One region of the Phascolarctobacterium faecium genome, then DNA from elsewhere that is predicted to be linked to it. Evidence: riboswitches for the same ligand, from Rfam matches in the RefSeq annotation. Region 1 holds a riboswitch; each other region holds the start of a gene.
The links. A riboswitch is a leader RNA that binds a small molecule or an ion and turns the genes downstream of it on or off. The one in region 1 is predicted to bind cobalamin.
Positions count from the first base shown of each region.

Region 2: it holds a riboswitch for cobalamin, as region 1 does, so the genes downstream of both, PFJ30894_RS12055 (TonB-dependent receptor plug domain-containing protein) here and PFJ30894_RS08740 (TonB-dependent receptor plug domain-containing protein) in region 1, are expected to answer to the same signal.
Region 3: it holds a riboswitch for cobalamin, as region 1 does, so the genes downstream of both, nikB (nickel ABC transporter permease) here and PFJ30894_RS08740 (TonB-dependent receptor plug domain-containing protein) in region 1, are expected to answer to the same signal.

Region 1 is NZ_AP019004.1:1,787,305-1,795,493, reverse strand. It holds gene PFJ30894_RS08745 (TonB-dependent receptor plug domain-containing protein) at 1-579, shown strand, start outside; cobalamin riboswitch at 798-974, shown strand; gene PFJ30894_RS08740 (TonB-dependent receptor plug domain-containing protein) at 1,172-3,124, shown strand; gene PFJ30894_RS08735 (ABC transporter ATP-binding protein) at 3,269-4,114, shown strand; gene PFJ30894_RS08730 (hypothetical protein) at 4,213-5,781, shown strand; gene PFJ30894_RS08725 (ABC transporter ATP-binding protein) at 5,783-7,435, shown strand; gene PFJ30894_RS08720 (energy-coupling factor transporter transmembrane component T family protein) at 7,404-8,189, shown strand, end outside.
Region 2 is NZ_AP019004.1:1,928,231-1,936,419, forward strand. It holds gene PFJ30894_RS12055 (TonB-dependent receptor plug domain-containing protein) at 1-1,940, opposite strand, end outside; cobalamin riboswitch at 2,084-2,210, opposite strand; gene PFJ30894_RS09290 (MerR family DNA-binding transcriptional regulator) at 2,280-3,125, shown strand; gene PFJ30894_RS09295 (hypothetical protein) at 3,150-3,932, opposite strand; gene PFJ30894_RS09300 (DNA-3-methyladenine glycosylase family protein) at 4,150-4,791, opposite strand; tRNA gene PFJ30894_RS09305 (tRNA-Asp) at 4,979-5,055, shown strand; tRNA gene PFJ30894_RS09310 (tRNA-Gly) at 5,059-5,133, shown strand; tRNA gene PFJ30894_RS09315 (tRNA-Trp) at 5,138-5,213, shown strand; gene PFJ30894_RS09320 (hypothetical protein) at 5,319-5,552, opposite strand; gene pyrE (orotate phosphoribosyltransferase) at 5,670-6,245, opposite strand; gene pyrF (orotidine-5'-phosphate decarboxylase) at 6,247-6,963, opposite strand; gene PFJ30894_RS09335 (dihydroorotate dehydrogenase) at 6,976-7,938, opposite strand; gene PFJ30894_RS09340 (dihydroorotate dehydrogenase electron transfer subunit) at 7,932-8,189, opposite strand, start outside.
Region 3 is NZ_AP019004.1:878,856-887,044, forward strand. It holds gene PFJ30894_RS04285 (MATE family efflux transporter) at 108-1,430, shown strand; adenosylcobalamin (AdoCbl) riboswitch at 1,484-1,621, shown strand; gene nikB (nickel ABC transporter permease) at 1,736-2,680, shown strand; gene nikC (nickel transporter permease) at 2,682-3,512, shown strand; gene PFJ30894_RS04300 (ABC transporter substrate-binding protein) at 3,581-5,158, shown strand; gene PFJ30894_RS04305 (ABC transporter ATP-binding protein) at 5,183-5,974, shown strand; gene PFJ30894_RS04310 (ABC transporter ATP-binding protein) at 5,910-6,983, shown strand; gene PFJ30894_RS04315 (S-layer homology domain-containing protein) at 7,150-8,189, shown strand, end outside.

The DNA of each region.
Region 1 (8,189 bases):
TATGAAACTGGAATGAAAAAGATAACTAATTCGAGTTCTTTAAAACTTGCCGTGTTTAATATGGATATCAGTAATAAATTTGGATGGGCAAGCGAAGAAGAATTAGGTATAGGTACGAATACTAAGGCTGAAATACAAATTAATAAAGGCGATTTTCGGAATACAGGCATTGAAGTTGAATATACAAAATTAGTTGGCGATAATTGGCGATATAATCTTGGTGTTACCTATTCTAATCCAGAAATAAATGATTCTGGTGAATGGGTACAGGACAATGCAAGACTTCAATTTGTGGCAGGAATTGGATATCAGAAGAATAAGTTTAATGCAGGATTAAACTATCTTTTCTTAGGAGACAGGAATGATAGCTATTATCATGAAGTTACTTCTAGTGGTAATAGATATTATGCTCTTCCAAATAGAAATATAATGAATGCTACATTACAATACAGTGCAGATAAGAATAATTCTGTAGCATTAAATTTCTATAATATTTTAGATAAAAAAGATGTCGTGAACGATTATGAAAATTATGGATTACCATTCAATTGGACACTAACCTACAATTATTCTTTCTAAAACTAAAATTAATAGGCGGCACACTGTGCTGCCTATTATAACTATAAATAAAATATTTTAAAACCACTAATATAAAAAATGTAGATAAAACGATGCAGCAGAAAATCCAGTACTTATTTCTTGAAAATAAATACAGAAATATTGCCCTAATAAGACACAATATGAATTTGATAGTATATATTGAAAAATAAATAGATTTATATTATACTTAATTAAATTAAATATTTCGTAAATCAGGTGACGCTAGTCTTAATAGAGAAGTTGGGTGTAAATCCCATACGATCCCGTCGCTGTAATGGTGAGTGAATTCAAATTTATGCCACTGGAAATATCTGGGAAGGCTTGAATAAACGTTGAACCTAAGTCAGAAGAACTGCCTGATTATTTGTTACTACTGCGTGTGACAGTAAGGTAATGTAGCAGTTTTTCTATTGTAGTTAAGCTGTTTTATGCCTTTTGCTTTCAGCAGGAGGCATTTTTATTTTTATTAGCCGATTGTTAATAAAAGTAAATACTATAAGGCCATTAAAGAATGGGTATAGAAAATGCTTTTATTTCAATAAATACAAAAAATTCTGAAAGGAAGTAGAGTATGTTGGAAAAGAGTATTGGTATAAGTGCTTTGATGATAGCACTGGTAACTGGAAATGTCATCTGGGGGGGTACTGCAGTACATGCTGAGGAACCAAATCAAGTATTTACGTTAGATCCAATGGTAGTAACTGCAACACGGACAGAAAAAAGAGATGTTGATGTACCTGCATCAACTACAATCCTGACTAGTGAAGATTTAAAAGCAACAGGTGCGCAGAATTTGCAGGTTGCTTTGGGGCGTGTGCCTGGATTGGTTTATAAAACGTTTGCACCTGGTGGTGGTGCTATGGGGACAATGGCTAATGAAATAGCCATTAGAGGTGTAAGTAATGGTACTTTGATTATGCTAAATGGATCTCCTATGAATTTGAGAGGAAAATATTTTTTAGATGCTATACCTATTGATAGTATTGAGAAAGTTGAGATAGTAAAAGGTGGGGGATCCGTGCTTTACGGTAGTGAAGCAATGGGCGGTGTTATTAATATTATAACTAAACAAGATTTTAAAAATTCAGTAACTGCCGGAGTTGGTAATTACGGTCAACAAAAATACAATGCTACTGTTAATGCTGATAAATTAAGCGTTGGTTATAACTTGGAAAAATGGGGAAAGGTTGATACAATTTCACGTTCACATGATAAAGGTGACAAACATACAGATATGAACAGTTCTCATAAAAATAATTTATTTTTGAACTATAAAATTAATGATAACTGGAATTTTTTATATAATTATTTTGAAACAAATGTAAAATATGATACATGGTTTGATGATGGATATAAAAGCGTTCCCAAAGGCGGAGCATTGCAACAGAATAGAGAATATGTAACAAAGCAAAATTTAATGCAGATGACATATCAAGATGACAGTGTTAAGGGGAATTTCTATTATAACCAGAATAAATTAATGGCAGATGGATATACTAATTACACAACAAGCGGTGCTTATTCTGGAAAAATGTATGATACAGATGAGAAAAATCGTACATATGGAGCTGATATACAAAAAAAGTGGGAGTTTGGAAATAAAGCCAATTTGATTTTGGGAAGCAGTTATCAAAATGAGTTTTATGATGATTATGGTAAAGATGGCCATAAATCTCCTGATCAAGTAACGTCAAGAAATATTTATGCTGTTTATGGGCAATATGACTACAAATTTGATGAAAAAAATGAATTTATTTTTGGGGCACGTGAAACATGGACTACTGGTGGGTATAAAGACCAGAATTATGATAATTTTAGTATGTCTGGTCAGTATTTGCATAAATTAACAGAAAATGATTCATTGTATGCTAGTGTTGGACAATCATTTATTATGCCTACTTTTTCACAAATGTATGGTGCTAGTGACAGTGCTGTCTCTAATCCCGATTTAAAGCCGCAAAAAGGAACTAATTATGAATTAGGATGGAAGCGGGTTAGTGACAATCATAGTTGGAAAGCAGCTATTTATCATATTGATATCACAGATAATATTACTGCAACCTGGGATAGTAGTAAAACGGAATATAAATATACTAATGAAGATTTTAAAAATACAGGTGTGGAAATAACTTGTGATATTATTGGTAAAGATGGATTTACTTATAATTGGGGCATAAATTATGGTGATCCTAAGGTTAAGGGAACTAAAAAGCCCTATTGGGATAGAAAGTATGGAAGATGGCAATTGAATGGTGGCATTAATTATACAAAAGATAAATGGATAACAAGTTTACAAGGTACTTATTTAGCTCAAAGGGTTGAGACTCCTAGCAGTAAGCAGTCGTTTAGTGAAAAACCTTATTTTCTCACAAGTCTGACAACTACCTATAATGCTGATAAACAAAACTCTATTTCGCTGACACTGGATAATTTGCTTAATAGAGAAGACAATTTAAGTCATAGTGGATCAGAATATTATTCTACTCCTTTCAATTTCTTGCTGAGCTATAATTATAAATTTTAAAATATTATAGGCGGCGTTGAAAGCCGCCTATATAACTTGATTTCAGACATAAGTTTTAATATAACATTTGATTTAGGAAATAGCAGAGATTTACTTTTAATATAAACTTATCTTAAAATAGTTTTATAAAATCAGGAGGCTATTATGACAGAAACTATTATTGAACTGAGAGATTTATCGATTGGCTATGGAAATAAAAAAGTTCTGCAAAATATTAATGCCAAGATAAATAAAGGCGAGATAGTAGGTATTATTGGTTGTAATGGCGCTGGCAAAAGTACACTGCTGAAAACGATCCGCGGTTTGCTGTCAAAGCAAAGCGGTGATATTTTGTATTTTGGTCGTAATCTGGAAAGCTTTGCTGAAAAAGAACTGGCTCGTGAGGTTGCTTACTTGCAGCAAAGTGTAGAAGTTGGGTTTGGCTATACTGGTAAAGATATAGTGCTTGCAGGACGTTATCCTTATATGAAGTGGTGGAAAGGCGAAAGTATCGCCGATGAAGAATTAGCGCTAAAATGTATGGAATATACCGGTACTAGAGAATTAGCAGAGAGGCCAGTAAATGAAGTCTCCGGCGGGCAAAAACAGCGGATTTTGCTGGCTAAGGTTTTGGCGCAGCAAACGCCGATTTTATTTTTAGATGAACCTACAACAGGATTAGATATGGTCTATCAGGAAGAGATTTTTCGCTTTAGTAAATCATTAACTGAAATGGGAAAAACTATCTTAATGGTAGTTCATGAATTGAATTTGGCTGCTAAATACTGCAGTAGAATAATTTTATTGGGAGACGGTACTGTTATTGCTGACGGAAAGCCTGACGATGTATTTACGGAGACTGTTTTGAGTAAAGCTTATCATGCTCCAGTCAGAGTTATTCGTAGCCACAACACAAATGAGATAATTGAAATAAGTACAAAAGAGGACAGCAGCAGATACCAGCGCGATAGAGAATTGCTGGAACTTATTTGCTGCAAGGGATATGTATGATAAAAAGGAATTTTTGTTGGATTGTGATAGCTGTTTTTATGCTTTCGCAGACTGCGTTTGCAGAAGGTATAAATTTAGAAACCGTTTATCCTTATAGTTTGGAACATAAAAATATTTATAAAACTGTGGGGAGTGCAACTAATCCATTCTATATAAATATTGAAAGCTATGATGCACCTGAACCTCAGGATGTCAATGTAGAAATTCTATTGCCGGAAGGTTTGACTTTTAATGAAGACGATGACTGGCAGGGAGTGAAAACAGGTAAAGGGCTGATTATTAAAAGAAGTTGGACTTTACCAGCTAATTATGGACAGAATTTTGATTTACTTTATTTAAGGGCTAATGAAAAACTTACCGAAGGAAAACATGACATTGTTGTTAAAGTTAGCGGCAAGAGTTGGCAAAAGAATAATAATATTACCTTTACTCATGAATTTGGAGAAAAAAACGCAGATGCTATAAACCTACAAGAAAAACAGTTGGACAGTTCCAAATTTAACTGGTATATCCAATCTGTTACTTTGCCTGTAGATAATTTGGGAAATAAAGATGATCGTATCCAAGAGAGAACTATTTATATTAAAGACACTGCCTTAGAATCTTTTCGTAATAGAATGACTGGGGATGGTGCTACTAATTGGGCGGCTGTTTTTAATCATCCGGCAGCACATCTGCTGTTAGAGATGCGTAATCCGCAGCAGGATACAAGAATCTTGAAATTTAGAGCTGAGTTGATAGATAAGTCTACTGGAGAAACAGCTGTTGGATTATGTACTGCCAGTCAGAGTGATAATGAAACTGAGCATGGGTGGTCTGGGAAATCAGGAATAGAAGATGCGTCTACGGCGATGATATCATTAGACGGCAAGAAAAGTCAGGCTTTTATTATACCCTTATATGTAGATTATTTCAGAGTTGTGGAAGGTGAATATAATTTACGTGTGACTGTATTCGGTAATGGGCAGGAAAAAATACAGGAGGTACCCATAACTATTGCTAAAAAACGTAGTATGGGTTTATTTGCTGTAGCTTTTTCATTTGGTTGTTTTATTTTAGTCTGTTTAACAATTGGTCAATTAAAAAAATGTATTTTTGATATTGGCGCTAAAGGCGCTATTACTATTGCGTTGTTTGCGGCTGTGGCTTTTGGCAGCATTGTTGTGCCGACGACTTTATTTGGTGATTTGCTGCATGTGTTTTTAGGGCCTTTTTCCGGATTGCTTACAGGAGTATTGAACGGGGTTTTGTTATACCTTTTAGTTATGTCTTTACTGGTTATTTACAGAAAGCCGGGTATAGTGGCACTCATGTTTTTATTGAAGTGGATGTTAGCAGGACTTATGTTTGGCCGCTTTACTCCTCTTGGTATACTAAGTTATATGGTATATATAGTTGTGTTGGAAAGCATTTTGTATATCAGTGGATTTTATAGAAAACAAGAATTGACCTCGGGATATGTTTTTATAGTTGCTATATTGATTGGTACTGCGGATGCATTTATAACGATGATTAATTTAGAACAAATGATGTTTTTTTACAGATTATATTATGCTGATTGGTATATCGGTCTTTATATGCTTATCAACGGTTTACTCTACAGCAGTATTGGTTCGTGGCTTGGCTATAAGGTTGGAATAAAATTGCAGCAGGTTATGGGAGAATGATATGCTGAGAATAAGTGACGTTTCATACCGATATAAAACACGCAAAATTCCTACATTAAAACATTTGTCTCTGCATGTAACAGAAGGCGAAATGCTGCTTTTGGCCGGTTGCAGCGGTTGCGGCAAGTCTACGCTCATTAAAGCTGTCAGCGGTCTTTTAAATACTGCCGGCGCCGGTGAACTTGATGGGAAAATTTATCTGAATAATAAAGATACAGCGGAGATGACGCCTGAAGATATTGGAATATTGGTTGGTACTGTTTATCAATCGCCGGATGATCAGCTTTTTGCGATGACTGTTTCTGACGAAGTAGGTTTTGCGCTTGAAAATCAGGGGCTTGATGAGAATATAATTTCAGTTGAAGTACAAAAAGTATTAGAGCGAGTTGGACTTGCCGGTTTTGAACAAAATAGTATTCATACTTTATCAGGAGGACAAAGGCAGCGATTGGCTCTGGCTTCAGTACTCATCACGAAACCTAAGCTTTTGGTTTTAGACGAACCGGTAAGTCAGATGAATCCACAGGGTGTTGAGGATTTTTTGCAATTATTAGTATCTTTAAATCGTATAGACGGTATAACTATCATTGTAGTTGAACATCGTGTCAATGAACTTGCAAAATATTTTCCGCGTCTGGCAGTGATGTTTGAAGGTGAAGTTATTTATGATGGTCCAATAGAACTAGCCTGGCAAAAAATTGGTTCTGCAGAGAAATATGGTTTGAGAGAGCCGCAAAAAGTTAAATTGTGCCGGTTTCTGCATTTGTCTAAACTGATAGACGAAACGAGTAAAGTTGTTGATTTGATCAAAAGCGAATGTAAAATAGAAAAAACAGCACTGACCGTAAGATCAAAAAAAGCTTGTAGTGAAGCAATCGTAACTGGCAAGGCCATAAGGTATCGTTATCCTGGTTCTACAAGCGATACGTTGCAAGGTATAGATTTTGAGCTTTATAAAGGTGAAACTGTAGCGCTGATGGGGTTTAACGGTGCAGGAAAAAGCACATTGATCAATTTGTTGGGTGGATTAGCAGAACTGTCGTCAGGCGAACTGGATTTGTTGGGTGGAACGGTTGGAGAACGAGCATATGAAATAGGCTATTTACGTCAGGAACCTGACTTAATGTTGTTGGCTGACAGTGTTTGGGAAGAATTAACATGGAAAAATAAAAAAGTTAGGAAAGAGGTTGTATGGGAGCTTCTTGAAAAACTAAAACTGGAAAATAATACGAATGATTTTCCACTCGCATTAAGTAAAGGGCAGCGTTTAAGGGTAGTTTTGGGAGCCTTGCTGGCAAGAAATCCCAAACTACTGCTTTTGGATGAACCAACAACGGGTCAAGATCAACAAAGTCTTGAAGAAATAAAAAAACTCATAGCATATTTTTCTCAAATGGGCGGCTGCGTTCTTTTTTGTACGCATGATATAGAGTTGGCATCAGAAATTGCAGATAGAGTGATTATTATGGCAAACGGTAAACTTATTGCAAATGGAGCGCCGGAAGTTATTCTATCTGATAGATGGATACTGTCAGCTGGCGGTTTAACTGTTCCGCCATTATTAGAAGTTTCCGAGGCGTTGTTATTACCCAAATGTATTACAGTAGAGGGGGTTGGACGTTATGTCAGTACGGCAGTTATGGGAAGGTTGTGATGCTGCAGTATGGGCACGGAAATTGGATGGAAGAACTAAATTGCTTATTTTGTTTTTAGTTGCGGTACTGGCTATAGTTGTTGATAACCCCAGAACATTGTTTTTACTTTTTACTGCGACGTTATTACTGCATTTGTCAGCTCGTACATCTATTTATAAGTGGCAGGTTTTAGCAATTTTATTATTACTGGGTTTATGGGGGTCTATGTTTAGCCAGGCGCTGTTTTTTGCGCAAACACCAAGGACTCCTTTATTTGTTATAATTGAACCAACTATGCCTGTTTTAGGACAAATAACAGGCGGTTTGTATATTTACCGCGAAGGGGTTATTTACGGAGCTGTACAGGGGTTAAGGTCAGCTATGATGTTGTCCTTAGGGTTATTTGTCTGTTGGACTTCCGATCCACGTCAATTGCTGAAAGCTCTTATCACCTGGAGACTATCTCCGCAGATAGCGTTTATGCTTGTGACGGCGATACGATTTTTGCCAGTGCTGGCTGCTGAAGCAGGGGAGGTTATTATCGCTTTACGTTTACGTTCTGATACAAGAGTTGGCCGCAAAAGTATTATCAGGCATTTACCTTATATTGCCAAACCATTATTGGCACGCTGTCTTAGAAGAGCTCAGACTTTGGCACTTTCTGTTGTCAGCAGAGGGTTCTTTCTGGCTACAGCGCGGAAAGATGAGTTTTGGCACACCAAAGAAAAATTTGTCTGTTGCTTACTGATTATTTTTACTATTGGTATAACTTTT
Region 2 (8,189 bases), 140 kb from region 1:
TATTCATATCCAAGCATAAAGTTTCTGCCAAGATTGTGATAGTTAGTATCACCGTTAGTTGTAATATCAATTCTATCCAAAATATTATTTAAATGGAAAAATATTTTGTGATTATCCTCAGGTTTGTATGATAAATCAAGGTCTGTAAAAAACTGTGGTTTAATATTTCTTTCGGTAGCAGTATTAGAAATTCTATGTCCTACAAAATTTCCTGATAACATTCCGTTAAATTTATTTTTGTTGTAATTAAGAGTACCATTGATCTGATAACGTCCATAACAGTCATGCCAGCCTAAATCTCCATATTCTTCTTCATTTCTTGCCTGAGGCTTGCTATATGTTAAGCCAATATTACTGCTCCAATTTTTATCATGGACAGTAGTACATGACAATTCAATACCAGTATTGCGGAAATCTTGATTAACATAATAAATGTCATCATTTTTGTCACGAGCAGCTTTTAAATAATCTTTTATGTCATAACTATATAATGCAACTCTCCATGATCTTTTATTTTCATTTAATTTATAACCGATTTCATAATGAGTCCCTTGCTCAGGCTTAAGATCTGTTGTAGGCAAAATATTAGAAGTTCCATATATCTGTGTTAAATTTGGCATTCTGAAAGATTTTCCTGCTTTGGCATAAAAACTGCTGTTTTCATTAACTTTGTAAAGATATTGTACTTCCGGTGTAAATTTACTTAAATCCTCATTTTCAGTTGTAACCTTAGTACCATCTTTTTTGGTTTCTGTTGCCTTGGAACCTACTGCCCAAGTTTCACGCATATTAAAAAGCAAATTTTGCTTTTCATCTATGCTCATATCATATGAAAGGTATAAAGAATAATTATTCCTATCATAACTCATACTATTTGAAGTACCACGTAAATCCATATCTTCTTTTTGGAATCCAGCACCAACTAATAAAGAATTTTGCCCAATATCAAATTTTTTCTGTATATTCAAATTCGTATTATGACCTTTTCGCCAACTATTAAGAGTAGGATTTTTCCAACCGTTTCCTGAAGGTGAAATCTTATCATAAGTTTTTTCCTGAGTTCCATACGACACATGTGCTTTCCAACCATCTTTATCATAACTTACCAAAAAGTTATTGTCTGTATCATAATAATCTCTCAACTCAGTATATTTTTTGCTAACAGCATCTTTCTGCATATAGCGGTGTTCATTTTTAGAATAATTATGAGTAAAAATCAGTCCATCTGTTATCTGGTAATTCCACATAACACTTTTGCGCTCCCCTTTACCATAATCAAAAATACTACCTGTAGTTTTACCGTCAGCAAGACTGCTTATACCATCAGCTTTTCCACGATTTTCCAGTCCCGCAACAACACTGAATTTATCGGCACCTAAAGAAATATCATAACGCTCTTTTCCAAAATTTCCAGCAGAAAATTTAACTTTGTTATTTATCCTTTTTTTGGTAATAATATTTATTACCCCTCCTGTTGCTTCACTTCCATATAATACAGAACCACCACCTCTTACGATCTCAATTTTCTCAATTGCGCCACTGGGAATATCTTCAAGGTTATATTTACCATCCATATTCATAGGAACTCCATTAAGTAAAACCAAAGTTCCTACCTGGGCTCCACGAATCATTATTTTACTCGTCATCGTACCCATAGCTGCGCCGTTAAATCCCTGTGACTGTACAGTAACTCCTAAGGTATTCTGTAACACGTCAAATGCGTTATTAGCTCCACTTTCTTCTATTCGTTTAACATCATATACTTCTACCGCAGCCGGTGTATCTAGATCCTTCGTTTCAAAACCTTGTGCTGTTACTATCATTGGATCAAGTGTGAAAACCTGTTCCGGTTCTTCTGCATACCCTGATGTGCCCCCCCAGATGACACTGCCAGTTATCAATGCGATCATCAGAGTATTTTTTCCTAAGCTTTGCTTCATCAAATTCAACTTCCTTTCAAATTTTAATTCATTGATACCCTTCTTTAAATATAGTCGTAAAAATAGAAACTCCTCCTTCTCTGAAAACAGATAAGGAGGATACAGACAAAATTTACTGTCATATCTTCCCTATACTGTCTCTCGCAGACATAGAGTTGCTGGTAAATTCTGACTCAAGCAGTTTTAATCACTGCTAATACAGCGGCGGGACCGTGTTAGATTCTCACTAACTTTTACTCGTTATAGATTACCAGTACTTAATATTAAATTCATTTTACTACTATGTGTGATATAATACTATGTATAGTCATTAGACAGTCAAGAGGTTGGTGAAAATTTATGGAAAAAAATAAAAAAAATTTATTTACAACAGGAGAACTGGCTTCCTTGTGTAATATTCATCGCAAAACCTTGCTTTTTTATGACAGGCTTGGCCTGATCAAACCAGAGTTTATTGATAATAACGGTTACCGTTATTATGCCCGACGACAATTCTTTTCCTTAGAGATCATCTTGGCGTTACGAAAATTAGATATATCTTTACCGGAAATTGGTGAGTATCTTAATAATAAATCTACATCTAATTACAAAAACTTACTTGCCAAACATGCCAATATATTAGATCAGCTTTTGCTTAATCTTCAAAAAATGCGCAGTGAGCTTAATGACAGAATCAACTTCTTAGAAAATACTGAATCTTTACCTGTAGAATCGGTTCATTTAACAGCAGAAGCCGAAGAATATCTTTTTTTAAGCGATCCGGTTCCGCAGAATGCTGATTTAAAAATCAGAACAAAAATCTCGGCTCAGCATTTATCAACTTTGGCTGATTATGTTACTTTTAACAATCATGTTTCGGGTTATATACTTGATAAGACTGCTTTTATAGCTGGTAAACGGCCCCATACCAAGTATTTTTACCAATCATTTTCTCAGCCTTTTGATTCGCCTTACTTTTTTCTTAAATCTGCAGGATCATATGCAACAATTTACTTTGAAGGTATTTATTGTTCGTACGGTAAACCACATGTCACTATGCTCTACCAGTATTTACAGGATAATAACCTGCAGGCGGTCAGCGATCTTTATATGACTTCAATCAGAAATCATTGGGTTACCAATGATAATGGCAGCTATTTAAACAAACTTTCAGTAAAAGTCAAAAAAATAACAGTAGAATTTTAAATTCTACTGTTATTTTTATCTTTTTTATTCTTTAACTATTGCCGCACCCTGTTCAGTAAAGTTGATTATTGAACCACCCGGCAATTCAATTTCTACACCATTGTCTTTCCATTTTAAAGGCTCTTTTACTGTACAGTTTGTTACTTCACCGTCTGGAGTAAAGCTGACTATGCTTTTTCCTTTAAATTCAACAAAACCTGCATTCTCCATATCTACGGCATTATTTTGCCAGCCAACGGGTCGCAGTTTAGTATCTTCTGCCAAAGTCCCCTTTTTTACTGCACCATCATTATAAAAATCAAGGATGGTGCCGCTTTTAAAGGCTATAAACCCATATTTTTCTGAACCAAGGCCAACAGTTGTTTCATCAGCTATAGTGCCATTAAGTACCGTTCCCTGTTCGCTGAAGGTCACAGCTGTACCGCCTTTATAACGGATATGCCCATAACTGGAAAGTGCTATATTGTAGGTACTGTTATTGTTCCAATATCTGTAATAACGCGGGAAAAACGGGCTGCGGTTAGTATATGCAGAAACAAAATAATAATCGTTAATAATACGCTGCCACCCTTGTGGACGCAAATAGGTATCACTTGCCAGTACACCGCTGATAACAGCTCCATTATCATTAAGACTGGCCGTTGTACCTTTTTTAAACTTTATCTGGTCTCCTACAGTCCAGCCCTGAGGATAAAGCTCTTCACTTTTTGTAAGACCTTTACTGGTTGGAGCCGCAAATACACTGCTGCATAAAGCACACAGGCTTATGACTACTGCTGTTTTTGCCAAAATACTTTTTGTTTGCATTTTGATCAGTCCTTTCTGTATTTTACAATTTATAATTTAGCACTTTCATTATCATGATTCAAATTAGCTTAATTACAAAAATAAAATTAAATTTCTGCTGTTTAAACAAGCGGATTCACAATTCTTATTATTTATATTCTATCATAGCTTTTGATGATGAATATTTAATTTTCAAAAAACAAATGACTCCAACACATAGGTGCAGGAGTCATTTGTTTCATTTAATGTTTTTTTTATTTTGTTCTTTAAATGCTGCTTCCTGCCACAAATACCAAACCCCCAAAGAACGCCATGGACGCCATGTTTCTGTAAGCGTAGTTATTTGCCCACGTTTGGGTATATCATCTAACCCCTTCAACTCTTTCAGTTCTTTTTTAAAAATAAAATCTGCCGAAGGAACTACATCAGTCCTGCACAAGGCAAGCAATAAAAACATTTCAATAGTCCACTGCCCTAAACCGCGAATTTGGACAAGCTGCTTAGTTATTTCAGCATCAGTCATTTCAGAAAATTTTTCTATAGTTACCTGACCTGCAACAGCTGCTTCAGCAAAACTTTTCAAATATTCGGCTTTCTGTTTTACCAGTCCCTGTTCGCACAAGGCTTCAATGGAAACTTCCACTACCGCCTGTGGCTGCAGTGGATTTCCTAAAAATTTTCCTAGTTTTTCCAGTAATTGCAGACTGACATCAGGTGGTAACTGCTGTGAAACAATACCTGTAACTAATGTCCCGAAATACTTCTCCTTTGGCTCAGGTTTCAATTCACACACAGGAAACCTATCGATCAATGGGATCAGCTCAGGCGCATGTTCACGCAGATATTTGGCTCCTGCAGCCCAATCTGGGGTTTTGAGCATGATACATCCTCCTTATTTACTTTGGTTATTCAACGAAACAGTACTATCGTTGATATTACTTATGATTATACGCTAAAACGGTTATTTTGCAAAGCCGCTGAAAAGTAATTTAGTAAAATTACAGAAAATCCTTGCATCATTCATGGTTTTATGGTATTATTTATATCTGTCAGGACTACTGACAAATGGCCCGGTGGTTCAGTTGGTTAGAATGCCGCCCTGTCACGGCGGAGGTCGTGGGTTCGAGTCCCATCCGGGTCGCCATTTGCGGAAATAGCTCAGTGGTAGAGCACCTCCTTGCCAAGGAGGGGGTCGCGAGTTCGAATCTCGTTTTCCGCTCCATTTTAGGGGTATAGCTCAACTGGTAGAGTAGCGGTCTCCAAAACCGTTGGTTGTGGGTTCGATTCCTACTGCCCCTGCCACGCAAAAGTAAGCTGCAGACGATGTCTGCAGCTTTTTTATTTTAATATGTCTAAAATAAAACCAAGGGAAGTCAGCTGTAATGCCTGACCTCCCTTGGTTACTAATTATAAAAAAGGACTGTCCTTACTTTGATAGTCTATTTTATATTTATCAGGATTAGCTTTGACAATAGCTAACAGTGCCTTGCCTTCACTTCCATATTCATCCGCCTGCTCTTTTACTTCATTTTGCAGATCAAGCATCCACGGCACTAAAGGCGGCATCCATCTTAGCAAGCAGGCGGCAAGTTCATCAAGATTATCTCCTTCTAAAATATGATCTCTGATTACAATATGCATCTTTTTTCCCCCTTTTACACGCATTCTCTATTATAACAAAAATCATATAAAAATAAAGTCCGATCACTTTATTATAAGCGATCGGACTTTATTTTTATACTATCAACACTGTACAATTTATTTTCCGGTACGACCACGTTTAGTAAAAGGCTTACCTTCTTTACAAAGTGGGCAGTCCTCTTCTTTAAATGTTGGTACATCAAGATGCAGTAAAGCTTCAGTACGAATACCAAAATCAACTTTACCGCCGCTGCGGTCAACCAAAAGCCCAATACCGACCGGAATGCCGCCATGTTCTTTAACAACATCCAGAACTTCCATAACACTGCCGCCAGTTGTAACGATATCTTCAACGATCAGTACACGAGTTCCTTTGGGAATCTCAAAACCGCGTTTTAAAGTCATTTTACCATTTTCGCGTTCGGTAAAAATAGCACGGGTATCAAGCGCTTTACCAACTTCGTGCGCCAGCAGGATACCGCCTGTCATTGGACCTACTACCAATTCTACATTATCAGCAGCATAACGTTCAGCCAACTCCTGACAAAGCTTTTCTGTGTATTTAGGATGCTGCAGCACATTGAATTTTTCTACATACATAGGGCTGTGCAAACCACTGGTCAACAAAAAATGTCCGTGAAGCACGGCTTCAGTTTCTTCTAAAAGCTGCATTACTTCTTTTTCTTGCAACATATCAAACACCTCTGATTTCTGCTACGATACTTTGTGCCGCAGCAATTTTATCTTCTGCTTTAGTAATAGGACGCCCTACTACGATATGGCTGGAACCATTTTTAAATGCTCCGGCAGGAGTAGCGATACGGCTTTGGTCATCTATAGACGCACCAGCCGGACGTACACCGGGCGTAACGATCAAAAACTCGGGACCACAGGCACTTCGAATACCTGCAGCTTCCTGTGGCGAGGCAACGACACCATCCATGCCAGCTTCCTGTGCCAGCTTTGCCAAAGCAATAACCTGCTCTGCAATAGTGTTCTTATAATTAAGATCACCAAACTGCTCATCATCCATACTGGTCAAAATAGTAACAGCAATCAGTTTCGGCGCCGGGCGTCCCAATTTTGCAGCAGCTTCACGCACAGATTTAACAGCTGCCTGCATCATCTTTTTACCGCCTACGGCATGTACATTCATCATATCTGCACCTAAACCAGTAAGAACCGCCAAAGCACCTGCAACGGTATTGGGAATGTCCTGTAATTTTAAGTCAAGAAACACCTGCTTATTATGACCTTTGAGGAAGCGTATCATTTCACTTCCCGCAGCATAATAAAGCTCCATACCAACCTTATAATGGCTGACATTATCTCCTAATTCCAATACTACTGCTTTAGCCTGTTCCATTGTGGGGAAATCCAAAGCTACGATCAAACGATCGTCATGATTCATCCTGCCACCCCCTTAACGTTTTACAGCGCGTTTCAGATGGATCTTACCTTCTGGCAACGCCAAACCGATCATATCTTTAAGTTTTTTAATGCCATGCTTATCCATATATTCCAAAATACCATGTGAAATAGTTTCTGCAATACAAGGATTGGTAAAATTAACAGTTCCTACAGCAACTGCGCTGGCACCTGCCAGAAAAAATTCTATCGCATCTTCTGCTGTCATAATGCCGCCCATACCGATAATAGGCACATGTACGTTCTGAGCAACCTGATAACACATCCGCACTGCAACAGGACGTACAGCCGGACCGCTAAGTCCGCCTATAACATTGCCTAAAACCGGCTTTTGCCTGTCAATATCTATTTTCATACCAATCAAGGTGTTGATCAGTGAAATAGCGTCAGTTCCCGCCGCTTCTACAGCCTGGGCCATGGCTACGATATCGGTCACGTTGGGTGAAAGCTTGGTAATCACCATTTTAGACGTATTGCTTTTTACCGCTTTAACTACTTCAGCTGCACTGTCAGGGCAGGTACCAAAAACCAGGCCTCCTTCTTTGACATTTGGGCAGGAAATATTTATTTCTAAAGCGTCAACGCCTTCTACATCCAGTTTTTTGGCAACCTTGCCGTAATCTTCATAGGAATGGGCATAAATATTAACTATTACCGGTACGTCATACTGACGCAGTTGCGGCAACGTTGTTTCCAAAAAATAATCCACACCAGGATTTTCAAGTCCGATACTGTTGAGCATCCCTGACGGAGTTTCAACAGCACGCTGTCCCTTATTCCCCGGCTGCGGTTCTAAGGAGGTACCTTTAACAGTAACAGCCCCTACTTTTTCAAGATCAAGAAAGTCGGTAAATTCCAGTCCAAAGCCAAAAGTACCGGAAGCTGTGGTAATCGGTGTTTTCATTTTCAAGCCGGCAATATTTGTCGCCAACCGTCCATCATACAATGCTTTTACCATTCGCCCACCTCCTCGGCCCAAAATACCGGGCCGTCGGTACAAACCTTAAGCCGCTTGCCTATACCACTGCACGAACAGGACAAGCAAGCGCCAAGACCGCAGGCCATATACTTTTCCAAAGAAACCTGACATTTTATATTTTTTTCGGCAGCAACTTCAGCTACAGCTTTCATCATCGGCACAGGCCCGCAGACATAGACGCAGTCATATTTACCGCTGTCTAAAAGCTGCGGCAAAAGAGCAATTACTGT
Region 3 (8,189 bases), 910 kb from region 1:
TAACATATGATAGTATGTTCATACAATACCTATTATCAATTAAACTCAAAAACATTTTAGAATGATAACTAAAATACTAGAGGATCTCGACGGAAGGAAATATATCAGTGTGTACAAATGTTTTGACAGACAGGGAATATTTGGGAATTACAATACCCTTTATGCTTTCAACGATGACACAGCCGCTGATGGGAGCGGTTAATACTGCTGTAATGGGACAGCTTCCTGATCCTAAGTATATAGCGGCTGTAGCCTTAGGTGCAATTCTTTTCAATAATATTTACTGGTTTTTTGGTTTTCTGCGTGTCAGTACCTCTGGATATGCCGCTCAAGCTTTGGGTTCTGATTCCAGAGAAGAAGGGTTACTGGCTTTTTTAAGACCGTTGTTCATTGCTGTGATAGTAAGCTGCAGCTGCATAATTTTGCAGAAACCTATTTTGACGGCTTATCTGTCATTGGTTGCTCCGGCTTCGGATGTAGCAGAACTCTGTTCGGCTTACTATGAAATTTTGATTTGGGGAGCACCGCTGGTACTGTTCAATTATGTGTCGTTAGGATGGCTGATGGGGCAGACAAAAGTACGTGCTTCTGTATTTATGCAGGTTTCAAGCAATGTCCTGAATATGATACTTAGTGTATTGTTTGTATTTGTATTACATTTTGATATTGAAGGAGTAGCCTGGGCTACACTTTTAAGTCAGCTTTATGGCGCTGCCGCAGGCTGTTGGCTAATGTATCTTTATGGTAACTTTGATTATAAAAATTTTGATTATAAAACCGTTATAGAGCCTGAGGAGCTAACGAAAATACTTTTGGTCAATACTAATTTAATGATTCGTACGGCTTGCCTGCTGACAGTTAACAATATTATTGCTGCTGCCGGTGCTGCATTAGGAACTGTAGTGCTGGCAGCGAATGCCGTACTGTTTCAGCTGAAAGATATCATGTCGTTCTTGGTCGACGGTATGGCTAATGGTGCTTCTGTTTTTTCAGGAAGGGCTCTGGGACAGAAAAACAGGGCATTATTTTGGCAGATTTTAAAAATGACCTATAAATGGTTGTTTGTGTTGGTGTTTCTGTTAATGCTTGGATTTACATTTGGCAGTACATTTTTAATAAATTGCTTTACAGACTTAGAGGAAGTAGCTGTGTTAGCAGAAACTTACAAATATTATGTTCTTATTTATCCTTTGATAGCTGGCATAGGCCTAGCTCTTTATGGAATGTTTACAGGTGCTACTTATACGGTTCCTATAAGAAATATGATGCTGATTGCTTTAGCTGTATTTTGGCCTGTGGAGAGACTGTTAGTACCTTTACTTGGCAATGATGGCTTATGGATATCGTTTTTAATATTTGTTGGGATTCAGTCTTTAATATTATTTTATTCATTGAGAAAGCTTGGAGAAAAGATTTATAAGATTAAATAAAAGTGTTTACTAAGTATATGGTTTGTGCTAATATTAATACAACTTAATAATTTTATCAAAGGTGCCTCAAGGTTGAATTAGGGAAGTCCGGTGTAAATCCGGCACGGTCACGCCACTGTAAGCGCATATTGCGTAAGTCAGATCGCAGCCTTTGATTTTTGCCATATCCGCGGGTGACGGATCAGCAGCTAGTTCCTGAAATTTGACTTAAATAGGCAGTCTTGCCTGTTTAAACAATATTTTATGATCTCCTGCATCCGTGGTTCATGGCTGCAGGAGATTTTTTTGTAAGGAGATGGGAAGCTTTGAAAAACAAACAGATTTGGGGCAGGATCGGGCAAATCGTATTGGTGCTTTTGGGTATCAGCTTTGTAACATTTGCTTTAGTTATGCTGTCGCCAGGTGATCCGGTCAGGCAAATGATTGCCGGTAATGAGGATATTGTTGTCAGTCAGGTTGAGATTGATGCGCTGAGACATGAATTGGGTTTGGATAAGCCTTTTATTTTTCAATATTTAGATTGGTTAGGAAGAGCGGTACAGGGTGATTTTGGGTTTTCCTATATGGTTAAAAAACCTGTTGTTGAAGAATTGATGCAGTCACTGCCGGCGACATTGATATTAGCGCTGGCTTCTACACTTTTTATGTTGGTGTTTTCACTGCCTTTGGGTATTTATTCTGCTGTCAAACGCAACAGTGTTTTTGATTATGCTGTGAGAGGTCTGACTTTTTTTGGTGTCTCAATCCCTAATTTTTGGATGGGGCTGATGCTATTGTGGATTTTTGGTTTAAAATTAGGCTGGCTGCCAATTGTCGGTGGCAGAGTAAGTCTGGAGACTCTGATTTTGCCAGCTACGACGTTGGGTATAGTTATGGCAGCCAAATATACACGTCAGGTAAGGACGACGGTTTTGGAAGAACTCAATCAGGATTACGTTGTCGGTGCTAGGGCAAGAGGCATGAGTGAAAGCTATATCCTTTGGCGGGAAGTATTGCCGAATGCGATGCTGCCTTTGATCACATTGCTGGGGCTGTCATTCGGCAACCTGCTGGGTGGTGCGGCAGTAGTAGAGATCGTTTTTTCCTGGCCGGGACTTGGTTATTTAGCGGTCCAGTCAATTATTTATCGTGACTTTCAGCTTGTACAGGGGATTGTTTTATGGATCGCCCTTATGTATATGGTCATCAATCTAGTTGTTGATATTTCTTATAACCGGCTTGATCCGCGCCTGCGAAAGGAAGGTAGATAGCATGGAGAATCTTATTAACGGATTAAAGAATAATCGTGCTTTTGCCTTTTCCAGTTTTTTGGTGCTGCTTTTGATAGGGATTGCGTTAGCGGCGCCGTTGCTAGCTCCTTATGATCCGTTGGAAGCTACGATGAAAAATGCTTATCTGCCGCCTTCGAGTGAACATCTTTTTGGAACTGATAAGCTGGGGCGAGATAATTTCAGTCGGGTTTTGTATGGTGCCAGCTATTCTCTGAGCAGTGTTTTGCTGTTGGTAGCGGTCATTTTTGCAGTAGGCACTTTGCTGGGTGTTCTGGCCGGTTATTTTGGCGGTAAGGTAGATACGGTTATTATGCGTATTTCTGATATGATGATTTCCTTTCCCGGGATGATACTGGCCATTGCTATTGCCGGTATCATGGGCGGCAGTCTGATCAATGCGATTATCGCTTTGACTATCGTTACCTGGACTAAATACGCTCGTTTGGCACGCAGTATGGTATTAAAGATAAAAAAACGTGATTTTGTCGAAGCGGCAGTTGTCAACGGCGGTAAACCGACACATATTTTGTGGAAACATATCGTGCCTAATATTTTACCGTTAATGATTATTACAGCAGCTTCGGATATCGGCGCTATGATGATGGAACTGGCAGGGCTTTCATTTTTAGGTTTCGGTTCGCAGCCGCCGGCTCCTGAATGGGGATTGATGCTAAATGAAGGCCGTCAGCAGCTGCAGACGGCTCCCTGGCTGATGTTTTTTCCCGGTCTGGCTATTTTTCTGACGGTAGTAGTCTTTAACCTATGGGGCGACAGTTTGCGTGATGTGCTTGACCCGCGTCAGGAAGATTAAGTTCAGCTGTTGAATAAAGTTTTATATACAGTCAATAAAATAAAAAGGATTTGAAAGGGAGATGTATGATGAAAAAAACTATTAAATTTACAGCAGCTGTTGCAATGATAGGCTTGATGGCATTTGCTTCAGCCGGTTGTGGCGGCGATGACAAAAAAGCTGCGGCAGCCAAAGACACTTTGAAATTTGGCGTTACTAATTTTGCCGACAGTCTGGAACCAACAGATAACTACTTTGGCTGGATTGTTATGCGTTACGGCTTAGGTGAATGTCTGGTAAAATTTGATGAAAAAATGAATTCTACTCCGTGGCTGGCAGAAAATTGGCAGGTCAGTGACGATAAGCTTACCTGGACTTTTAAAATCAATGATAAAGCAAAATTTTCAAACGGTAACAAAGTAACTGCAGAGGCTGTAAAAAAATCTATTGAACGTACTTTTGAAAAAGCCGCCCGTGCCAGAGCAATGTTTGAATATGACAATATCAGTGCTGACGGGCAGACGTTGATGATCAAAACTCACACTCCTGTTGCTACATTACCGGGAATGCTTGGTGATCCGCTTTTTATTATTATTGACACCAGTGTAACTGACCGTGATTATGCTAAGCAAGGGCCTATCTGTACCGGTCCATATATGGTCAATACGTACAGTAAAGCTAAAGCTGTTATGGATGCTAATCCTAATTACTGGGATGGCGAAGTACCGTTTAAGCATGTTGAGATCCCGACTATTGATGATCCCAATACACGCGCTATGGCCCTGCAGTCCGGTGAGATTGATATGGCAATCAATATTGCTCCAGGCGACATGTCGTTGTTCAGCAACAAAGATAAGTACAATATCAGTGCTATTGCTTCCCTGCGTGACGTATTGGCACGTATTAACGTTAAGGAAGGCAAGCCGATGTATGATAAACGTGTTCGAGAAGCGTTGCTGTCATCTTTGGACCGTGAAACCTACTGTAAGGTTTTACTGAAGGACACATTTACTTCTGGCGGACCGTTGATGCCGCCTTCTGTCGATTATGGATTTGATCAGTTAAAAGATCCTAATACCTATAATGTAGAACGTGCTAAGAAACTGTTGGAAGAGGCTGGCTGGAAAGATACCAATGGCGATGGCTATGTTGATAAAGAAGGTAAAAATCTGGAGATGGACTTTATTTTCTACAGCGGTCGCGCAGAATTGCCTTTGTTTGCTGAAGCTACCCAGTCCGATGCTAAAAAGGTTGGTATCAAGGTTAACCTGAAAAATGTTGATTACAATGTTTTGGACGGGATTGGTGTGCGAGGTGAATATGACTTGCTGATTTCCAATATTCTTACTCTGCAGGCAGGCGACCCCGAGGTCTTTATCAATCAGTACTGGAAAACAAATGTTAACGGTAATAATCCGCAGAACGGCAGCGGTTACAGCAATCCTGCCTATGATGCTCTGAGCGATAAGCTGGCAGTAGAATTTGACCCGGCGAAACGTCGTCAATTAGTAATCGATATGCAGAAAATTATTCTTGATGATGCGGCAACGATTATTTTTGGTTATCCGCAGACAAATATGATCAGTAATAATTCTATTGCCAATGCAGAAATTTTACCGTGTGATTATTACTGGCTGACGAAGGAGATCAAGCCTGCCCAGAAATAATCTGTGGGAAGAAGGGACACTGTAATGCTTTTAAAAGTTACAGATTTGGATATCAGTTACGGCAGCAAGGCTACCGTAACTGGTGCCAATATAGAATTGAAAAAGGGTGAGATTTTATCTATCGTTGGCGAGAGCGGCAGCGGTAAAACAACGGTGATACGTGCTATTATGGGCTGTTTGCCGGGTAATGGACATGTAAGCGGCGGCAATATCATTTTTGACGGCAGAAACCTGCTGGATAATACGCCGCAGCAATGGCGTGAAATGTGTGGGACTGAGATTTCTATGATTTTTCAGGACAGCGGTAATATGATCAACCCTATTCGCCGTATCGGCGAACAGTTTATTGATTATATTCTGACTCATGCGCCGCAGATTTCCAGACGGGAAGCTTATGATCTGGCTATTAAGATGCTTGATGATGTAAGGATGCCCAATCCTGACAATGTAATGCGCAGTTATCCGTTCGAATTATCAGGGGGGATGCGCCAGCGTGTAGGTATAGCTTTGGCGATGACCTTCAGCCCGAAACTGCTTTTGGCTGATGAGCCTACAAGCGCGCTTGATGTCACAACGCAGGCGCAGATCATCAGGCAGATCGTTGATGTTCGTGACGAATACAATGCCGCGGTGATCATAGTTACTCATAATTTGGGTGTAGCTTCGTATATGTCAAATAAAATCGTTGTGATGCAGAATGGTATGGTTGTGGAGAGCGGACTGCGGGAAGAGATTATCGGCGATCCACAGCATGAATATACTAAGGAACTGCTGGCGGCTGTTCCGGTTGTGGGAGGTAAGCGTTATTATGCCTGAGAACGTAAAATTACACCCGCATGAGAACTGTAACTGCGACCGTGATGGAGTTGCATTACCGCCAGAAATAGTATTGGAAGTAAAAAATCTGACGAAAAAGTTTCAGGTAGATGGCGGCAAGGTTCTCACTGCCTGTGATAAAGTAAATTTAAATGCTTACAAGGGACAGACTCTTGGCATTATTGGTGAAAGCGGCTGCGGCAAAAGTACTTTGGTCAGAACTATTTTACAGATCCATCCGGCGACAGAGGGCGAAGTAATATTTGAAGGACAGAACATTTTGAAATTGGAGGGAGAAGCGCTTCGCCAGAACCGCCGAAAAATACAAATGGTTTTTCAGGATCCTACAGCGGCTTTTAATCCGAAAATGCGGGTAAAAGATATTTTATGTGAGCCTTTATTGAATTTTGGGTTACTGAAAAATTCTGAAGTTGACGCAAAAGCTGCAGAGTTATTACAAATGGTGGAGCTGCCAGTGGAATTCAAAGACCGTTTTCCTCATAGTATGAGCGGAGGTCAGCGTCAGCGTTTGGGTATAGCCAGGGCACTTTCTCTGGAACCGCAGATTATTGTCTGCGATGAAGCCACTTCAGCGCTGGATGTTTCTGTACAGGAAAAAATTTGTGAATTGCTGGTACGGCTGCAGCGGGAAAAAGATATTACATATCTTTTTGTCTGTCATGATATTGGTCTGGTTGATTTGATGAGCCATCAGGTCGCGGTCATGTATCTTGGTAATGTAGTAGAATTATTGGAAAAAGGTCGTTTGTCTGTTAATGGTGTCCATCCTTATACTAAAGCTTTGATAAAATCTATCTTTAAAGTGGATTTCAAACCTGGAGAAAAAATTCAGCCGTTAGAAGGCGATATTCCGAGTCCATTGGCTTTGCCGCTGGGGTGCCCATTTCAGAGCCGCTGCGAGTATTGCCAGGAAATTTGCAGAAGCGAAAAACCACAATTGCAAGAAATTAAGAAAGGTCATTTTGCAGCCTGTCATTTTGTTAAATAATTTTTTAGTATATTGCAGCAGTCTTAATGGGTGCTGCAATATAAAAATATTTTTTGATGAATAAATACTTATTTATTCATATTTAAACACAGCCAAATAAGTACGCTTTTAAAAATATAAAATCGGTAAAAGTGTGCTTAGCATATATATTTTTTAGGAGTTGATTATGATGAAAAAAACTTTGGTGCTTGCTATGGCAATGGTGCTGGGAGTGACTGCTTCAGTGTATGCCGCTAATCCTTTTTCTGATGTTCCGGCCGGGCATTGGGCTTATGATGCCGTTAACAGACTGGCGGCAGCCGGAATTATTGATGGTTATGGCGATGGTAATTTTGGCGGCGAACGTCTGATGACACGTTATGAAATGGCACAAATTGTAGCAAAAGCTATGGCTAAAGGCGCTAATGTTGACCGCCTGGCTGTAGAATTTGCCGATGAACTGGACAGCTTGGGAGTACGCGTAGCAGCTTTAGAGAAAAAAGCGGATAATGTGAAGATTACAGGACAAATCCGTTATGAATATGCAGGGCGTGACGGAGATTTTAAGAAAGACAAAGGCAGTGTTGCAAAAAATCGTCTGCGCACTCGTTTATTTGTAAATGGCAGTGTAAATGAAGACTGGACTTATACGGCCCGTATTCAAAATGACCAGAATCTTGCTAATGATTCCGGTGATGAAGATACCAAACTCAATCAAGCCTATGTTACAGGTAAATTGGGTGGATTTAATGTTATGGCAGGGAAAGCGCCAGTATTTTTAGCTAATGGCAACCTTTATGACGATACTGCAGAAGTTATTCAGTTAACATATGGTAAAAATGTAAAAATTAGCGGCTATTGGGGGCAAATTACTGAAAAAGATTCCGGTTATATGGCAGATAAGGCCTATGGCGCCAGTTTATCTGGTAAAATCGGCCGCTTGGATTTAGCTGCCGGTTATGATAGATTTGAAGATTTAGATGCCGGGTTTACGAAAATTTCTAATAACGCGGTCTGGAATGCAGGGGCAAATTATAATTTTGGTGACTTTATTTTAGGGGCGATGTATCTTAATTCTGATATTTCTGATAAAGCTGTTGAAAAAGGTGCTGATACGGACGGCTTTGTCATCAGTGCTGCTTATAAGGGTGCCAAGGCCGCCAAACAGGGGACCTGGGGACTTTGGGGAAATTATTATGATCAGGGGGCAGGTACATTTATTGCTCA